Regions from separate parts of the Pandoraea pulmonicola genome, predicted to be linked through region 1. Evidence: predicted binding sites of a transcription regulator. Region 1 holds the regulator's gene; the other holds the start of a gene.
What was found. The regulator LexA, encoded in region 1, represses DNA repair genes until DNA is damaged. The targets are predictions, from matches to a motif close to ACTGTATNNNNATACAGT.
Positions count from the first base shown of each region.

Region 2: recA (recombinase RecA) is a predicted target of LexA. The motif match lies at 1,758-1,775, and genes of this name have one in related genera.

Region 1 covers NZ_CP010310.2:2,508,601-2,512,013, reverse strand. The annotation lists gene RO07_RS11095 (sulfate ABC transporter substrate-binding protein) at 1-836, opposite strand, end outside; gene lexA (transcriptional repressor LexA) at 1,167-1,820, shown strand; gene RO07_RS11085 (hypothetical protein) at 1,988-2,401, shown strand; gene RO07_RS11080 (enoyl-CoA hydratase/isomerase family protein) at 2,516-3,413, opposite strand, start outside.
Region 2 covers NZ_CP010310.2:5,059,725-5,063,137, forward strand. The annotation lists gene recX (recombination regulator RecX) at 1-453, opposite strand, end outside; gene recA (recombinase RecA) at 638-1,702, opposite strand; gene RO07_RS21760 (response regulator transcription factor) at 1,904-2,593, shown strand; gene RO07_RS21765 (sensor histidine kinase) at 2,828-3,413, shown strand, end outside.

The DNA.
Region 1 (3,413 bases):
TCGTACTTCTTCGCGATTTCCGGCGAGCGCGGACGGTAGAAGTGCTTGGCGGCGATTTCCTGCCCCTGCGGCGAGTACAGCCATTGCAGATAGGCCTCGGCGACCTTGCGCGTACCGCGCTTGTCGACGTTCTTGTCGACCACCGCCACCGGCGGCTCCGTCAGGATCGACGACGACGGCACGACGATGTCGAACTTGTCCGGACCGAGGTCCTTCACCGACAGCAGCGCCTCGTTTTCCCAGGCGATCAGCACGTCGCCGATACCGCGTTCGACGAACGTGGTCGTCGCCCCGCGTGCGCCCGAATCGAGCACGCCGACGTTCCTGTACAGCGCCTTGACGAAATCCTGCGCCTTCTGCTCGTTGCCGCCCGGTTGCTTGAGCGCATAGAGCCATGCGGCGAGGTAGTTCCAGCGAGCGCCGGCCGAGGTCTTCGGATTCGGCGTGACGACGCTGATGCCCGGCTTGACCAGATCGCCCCAGTCCTTGATCTGCTTCGGATTGCCCTTGCGCACGAGCAACACGATGGTGGACGTGTACGGCGTGGCGTTGTCCGGCAGACGCTTCTGCCAGTCCTTGCTCACGAGGCCGGCTTGCGCCAGTTCGTCGATGTCGGCCGAGATGCCGAGCGTGACGACGTCGGCGGGTGCGCCATCGAGCACGGTGCGGGCCTGCTTGCCCGAGCCGCCGTGCGAGGCCTTCACGTTGACCGTGTCGCCCGCGATCTGCTTGTAATGCGCTTCGAAGGCCTTGTTGTAGTCGGCGTACAGTTCACGCGTCGGATCGTACGACACGTTCAGCAGCGAAACACTCGCCGCGTGCGCCTGAATCGCCATGCCGGCGGCCAGCGCCACCGCACCCAGTCTGCCCAATACGCTTGCCAGCTTCTTAGCTTTCGATCCCCGTGCTGCTCTGCTCATGACTTGCACTCCTCGTTTGCTTACGTGTGGTAGGACGCCAGTCTATGGGGGGCGCTAAATAATTAAAAATAATTATTTTTCTTTTGTTTATGCCGGAATAAGGATTAGCGATTTCGTGCTGATGACGGCAGCCGGCCAAAATCGCGTCGGATGTCGACGAACTTCATGCACTACATGAAGTTTCGCTTGCCTTTTTGCAAACACTGTACAAAAATACAGCCACCTGTGCTTCCATACAGTAATGCCATGATCAAACTGACTGCCCGTCAACAGCAAGTCTACGAACTGGTCCGACAAGCGATCGAGCGCACCGGCTTTCCGCCTACGCGCGCCGAGATTGCGGCCGAACTGGGCTTCTCCTCGGCCAATGCGGCGGAGGAGCATCTGCGGGCGCTGGCGCGCAAGGGCGTGATCGAACTGGCGGCCGGTCAGTCGCGCGGCATCCGCCTCAAGCGTCTGGACGAAGCTGGTGGCGCGCATCAGTTCACGTTGCCGCATATGAGCCTCATGCAACTGTCGCTGCCGCTCGTCGGACGTGTGGCCGCCGGTAGCCCGATCCTGGCGCAGGAGCACATCGAACGCAATTTCCAGTGCGATCCGAACATGTTCGCGCGCCAACCCGATTACCTGTTGAAGGTGCGCGGGATGTCGATGCGCGACGCCGGCATTCTCGATGGCGACCTGCTCGCCGTGCAGAAGGCCGCGGACGCACGCGAAGGTCAGATCGTCGTGGCGCGTATCGGCGACGACGTGACCGTCAAACGATTTCATCGCATCAAGGGCGGGGTCGAACTCATCGCCGAGAACCCCGACTTCGAGAACATCCATGTCGATGAAGGAAGCGGTGACTTTGCGCTGGAGGGGATTGCGGTTGGCCTGATCCGCAACAACGACCTCTAGGCGTCTGTCCGGGCGCGCCGCGAGAGCGACACGCGCCACTCCCTGAAGATTTGCATTTCCGTCTGCGCCGGGCTGGGTCCGGCGCCCGTGCCCTGCTGCGCCTGTGATTTGTGAAGCGATGCAACGGGATACGCCCCTCCGACCCATATTGGAAGAAGGATCGCATCATGGCTCGACTCTTTGGTTTGCTGCGTACGTCGCTGGGTGAAGCGCGTGTTCGGGTGTCGTCGCAAGCGCGTCTGTCCGCGGTGTACGGTTTGTCCGCGCTGTCCGGCCCGTTCGCCGCGGCGCCCGCCACGGCGCGTTCCTATACCGTGCCGGTGCGCCCCCGCAGTACGCTGCTGCCGCGCACGCTGACGTCGGCAGTCGCATCGGCGACGCGCCGCGCATGTCCCGCCGGCAAGGCCGTCAAGGCATCCCGCGATGTGCGCGACCGTAACGGGAACGGAAACGGACATGCCGCTCACGACGTGCGCGTGTATCGCGATGTGTCGCACATCGTGATGGTCGGCAGCATTGCCGACATCTGCCGCAGGCTCGATCAGGCCGTCGGCGAGCAGTTCTGCCAGGCTGCGGTGTAAGTCGCAGGCCGAAATCCGGGAGGCGCCGTCTGAAGAATCTATGGCGCCAGCCGGGACCGCCCATGGCCGCGTTCGTCGACGAACCGATCGCGCAGGCAACCAGTCACGCCACCATCACTGCCCCAGATCGCGCAAGGGGTTGTCTGCGCCGCGGCGCTCACCTTCGAAGAAGCGCGCCACATCGGCGTGCGTCACCGCTTCGATGTTCGCGTGCTGCCAGCGCGGCTTGTGATCCTTGTCCACGACCAGTGCGCGAATCCCCTCCACACCTTCGGCGCCCGTACGGCCATCGAGGTTGAAGACGCTGCGCATCATCAGCCACTCCTCGCGCAGCTCGTCGGCCAACGACAGTTTGCGGGCGCGGCGCACCTGCTCCAGCGTGACACAGACCATCAGCGGCGAGCGCTTGGCACGCAGCAGGTCCTCCGTCTCTTCGGCCCACCCCGAATACTCGCAACGCGCTTCCCGCTTGAGCGAGTGAAGAATGGCTGGCATGTCGGGCAGACCGAAATGATGATCAATGACATCGCGCAACGGCGCGAGCTTGCCCGGGGCAATGCCGGCGGGCGGCAGGCTCTCGCGAGCAAAGTTGCGCGCCGCATCGAGCACGGCATCGGCGTTCTGCCACTCGCCGTTCGCCAGCAATTCGCACAGCGCAGGCAGCGAGGCGCGCGGCAGCACCGCGTCGGCCAGGCCGATTTCACATGCGTCGACAGCACCGAACACGAGGCCGGTCGTGCCGAGATACTCGCCGAGACGCCCTGCGAGATTCGCGAGGAAATACCCCCCGCCGACATCAGGGAACAGCCCGATAGCCGTTTCGGGCATCGCCATGCGCGTCGCTTCGGTCACGATGCGCAGCGCGGCTCCCTGTGAGACGCCCATGCCGCCGCCCATCACCACGCCGTCCATCAATGCGATGTAGGGCTTCGGATAAGCGGCGATGGCGTAGTTCAGCCGGTACTCGTCGGTGAAAAAGTCCATGATGTCGGTGCGCCCGGCACTGACGGCC
Region 2 (3,413 bases), 2.6 Mb from region 1:
GAAGCCACGCGAGGCCAGAAAGCGCATCTGTTTGGCCTTCGCTTCCGGGGTCGTGGCCACTTCGCCGAACTTCTTTTGCCATACGGCACGGGCACGGGCCAACTCGGTGCTGCGCAACTGTTCGGCGAGCTCCGTCACCGTTTGCGCATCGACCTGATGCTGCTTGAGCTCGTTGACGATACGCGTCGTCCCCAGCCGGGACGCCCGGCGATTGACCACGCTCTCCGCAAAGCGTTCGTTGGAAAGCCAGCGCTCCTGCTCCAGCCCATCGAGCAGGCGATCCAGTGCTTCGGGATCCTCGGCATCGACATAGGGCAGGAGCTTGCGGCGCAACTCGGCGCGACTGTACTCTCGGCGCGCAAGGTACGACAGAGCGCGTCCCTTGAGGCTCAGCGCGGGCTTGCGCGACGGCTTGGCCGCGACGGCAGCGTCACCCGGCGGAGGGGGCGGCACATTCGGGTCTCGGGGTGGGCGGCGTTGGATCATGGGCTCATCAGGAGTGCAATCCGCGCGCAATCTGTGGTGCAATCGGTGGCGCAATCAGGGTGACGCACTCAGTAGCGCAATCAGCGGCGGAAACAAAAAACGGCAACGCGACGCCGCAAGGCTTCGCGTTGCCGTCCAGGTTCCGAGGTCCTCAGACTTCGTCTTCTTCTTCGATCTCGCCGGTCTCGTTGATCGCCGTGACACCCAGCGATGCGCGCACCTTGTTTTCGATCTCACGGGCGACGTCCGGATTTTCACGCAGGAATTCACGCGCGTTGTCCTTGCCCTGGCCGATCTTCTCGCCGTTGTAGCTGTACCAGGCACCGGCCTTTTCGACGATCTTCGCGGTCACGCCCAGATCGATGATCTCGCCTTCGCGTGAAATGCCCTGACCATAGAGGATGTCGAAAATCGCTTCCCGGAACGGCGGCGACACCTTGTTCTTGACGACCTTGACGCGGGTTTCGTTGCCGACCACCTCGTCGCCCTTCTTGATCGAACCGATACGGCGGATGTCCAGACGCACCGACGAGTAGAACTTCAGTGCGTTACCGCCCGTCGTCGTTTCGGGGTTACCGAACATCACACCGATCTTCATACGGATCTGGTTGATGAAGATTACCGTGCAGTTCGTACGCTTGATGGTACCGGTGAGCTTGCGCAGCGCCTGCGACATCAGACGGGCCTGCAGACCCGGCAGCGAGTCGCCCATTTCGCCTTCGATTTCGGCCTTCGGCACCAGTGCCGCGACCGAGTCGATGATGATGAGGTCGATCGACCCCGAGCGCACCAGCGCGTCGGCGATTTCCAGGGCCTGTTCGCCCGTGTCCGGCTGCGAAATGAGCAGTTCCGGCACCGACACGCCCAGCTTGCTGGCGTAGCCGACGTCGAGGGCGTGTTCCGCGTCGATGAACGCGCAGGTGCCACCGAGCTTCTGCATTTCGGCCACGACTTGCAGCGTGAGCGTGGTTTTACCCGACGATTCCGGGCCATAGATTTCGATCACGCGGCCGCGCGGCAGACCACCGACGCCAAGCGCGATGTCCAGACCCAGCGAGCCGGTCGAGACGACCTGGATGTCGGCTTCGACCTCGCCGTCGCCCAGACGCATGATCGAGCCCTTGCCGAATTGCTTCTCGATCTGCGCGAGGGCGGCGGCAAGCGCCTTGCCTTTCTCGGCCGACAGATTGGCAGACCCTTTCTTGCTTTCTTCCATGAATCGTCCTTTGATATGATGAGCGAGACGGCTCGAGTGAGGCGTGAATGGCGGTACTGTATAAAAAAACAGTGCCCTTTGCAAGTGCCTGTTGTCCGAAAGCGCCGAAACGACAAAAAAGCCGCGAACCACGCGCCGCAACATCCCAGGAGACACACCGCAGCCGCCAGGCCGCGGTGCCCACACAAGCCTATCACGCCCATGCGAATTCTCATCGCAGAGGATGACAGCATTCTGGCCGATGCCCTGACCCGCTCGCTGCGCCAGGGGGGCTACGCCGTCGATCACGTCAAAACCGGGCTCGAAGCCGATTCCGCCCTTTCCGCTCAGACGTTCGATCTGCTGATTCTCGACCTCGGTCTGCCCCGCCTGCCTGGCCACGAAGTCCTGCGCAGATTGCGCGCACGCAATTCCCATCTGCCGGTCCTGATCCTGACCGCGTCCGACAGCGTCGATGCCCGCGTGAAGGGCCTCGACCTCGGCGCGGACGATTACATGGCCAAGCCTTTCGCTCTCGCGGAGCTCGAAGCGCGCGTCCGTGCGTTGACCCGGCGCGGCGCCGGCGGCGGCTCCACCGTCATCCGCCACGGCCCGCTCAGCTTCGACCAGGTCGGACGCACCGCCTATATCAACGAACAGATGCTCGACCTCTCCGCCCGTGAACTCGAACTGCTCGAGGTGCTGCTGCTGCGCACGGGCCGGCTCGTGTCGAAGGAGCAGCTCGTCGACCATTTGTGCGGCTGGGGCGAAGAGGTGAGCAACAACGCCATCGAGGTGTACATGCACCGGCTGCGCAAGAAGATCGAGCCGAGCGGCGTGCGCATCGCCACCATTCGTGGATTGGGGTATTGTCTGGAGAAGCCGGCCGCCGCGCCTGCCAATGCGGCCTAAGCGCGGGGTACACCGCGCATGAACCGCGATTCGCGGGAGCGCCGCCCGGGCGGCGACAGGCATGGCACCGGGATCGACGCCCGCGGATCGACCCCGCCGGCCAATTCCGTCCATGCAACCCGCGCCTTCCCGGCCATTTCGCCTTCCCAGTTCGCCTGACCGATGCGTCTGAGCCTTCGTCATCACCGTCGCGCCCCGGTTGCCCCGACCGATCCGGACCGTCCGGCAGACGGCATGCGAGCGCCCGACGCGGACCCGTTCGATCCCTACGCCGATCCCTTCGTGCGCCCCGGTTTCGGCGCCCCGCTCGAGCGCGAGGCCGAACCGCCGCCACGCTCGCTGTTCGGCGAGATTCTCGACTGGATGCTCGCGCCGTTGCTGTTGCTCTGGCCGATGAGCATCGCCGTGACGTATCTCGTTGCGAAATCCATCGCCAACGGCCCGTTCGATCGCGCGCTGGAAAACAATACCTACGTTCTCGCCCAGCAAGTGCACTCGGATCGCGGCCAGGTCACGCTCACGTTACCGATGCCCGCACGCGACCTGCTGCGCGCGGACGCCACCGACAACGTGTACTTCCAGGTGCTCGGCGCGAAGGGCGAACTGGTCGCGGGTACGGCCGAGTTGCCGCTCCCGCATGAAGACGACAGGCCGCAGCCCGGCGTGGTGCAGTTTCGCGACGAGACGGTCGGCGGCAACGACATTCGCGTGGCTTTCACCTACGTCGACCTGCCTCGCATGGCGCCCCCCGGCAGCATGGCGCTCGTGCAGGTTGCAGAAACGTTGGACAAGCGCAGCCAGTTGGCCAACGAAATCATCA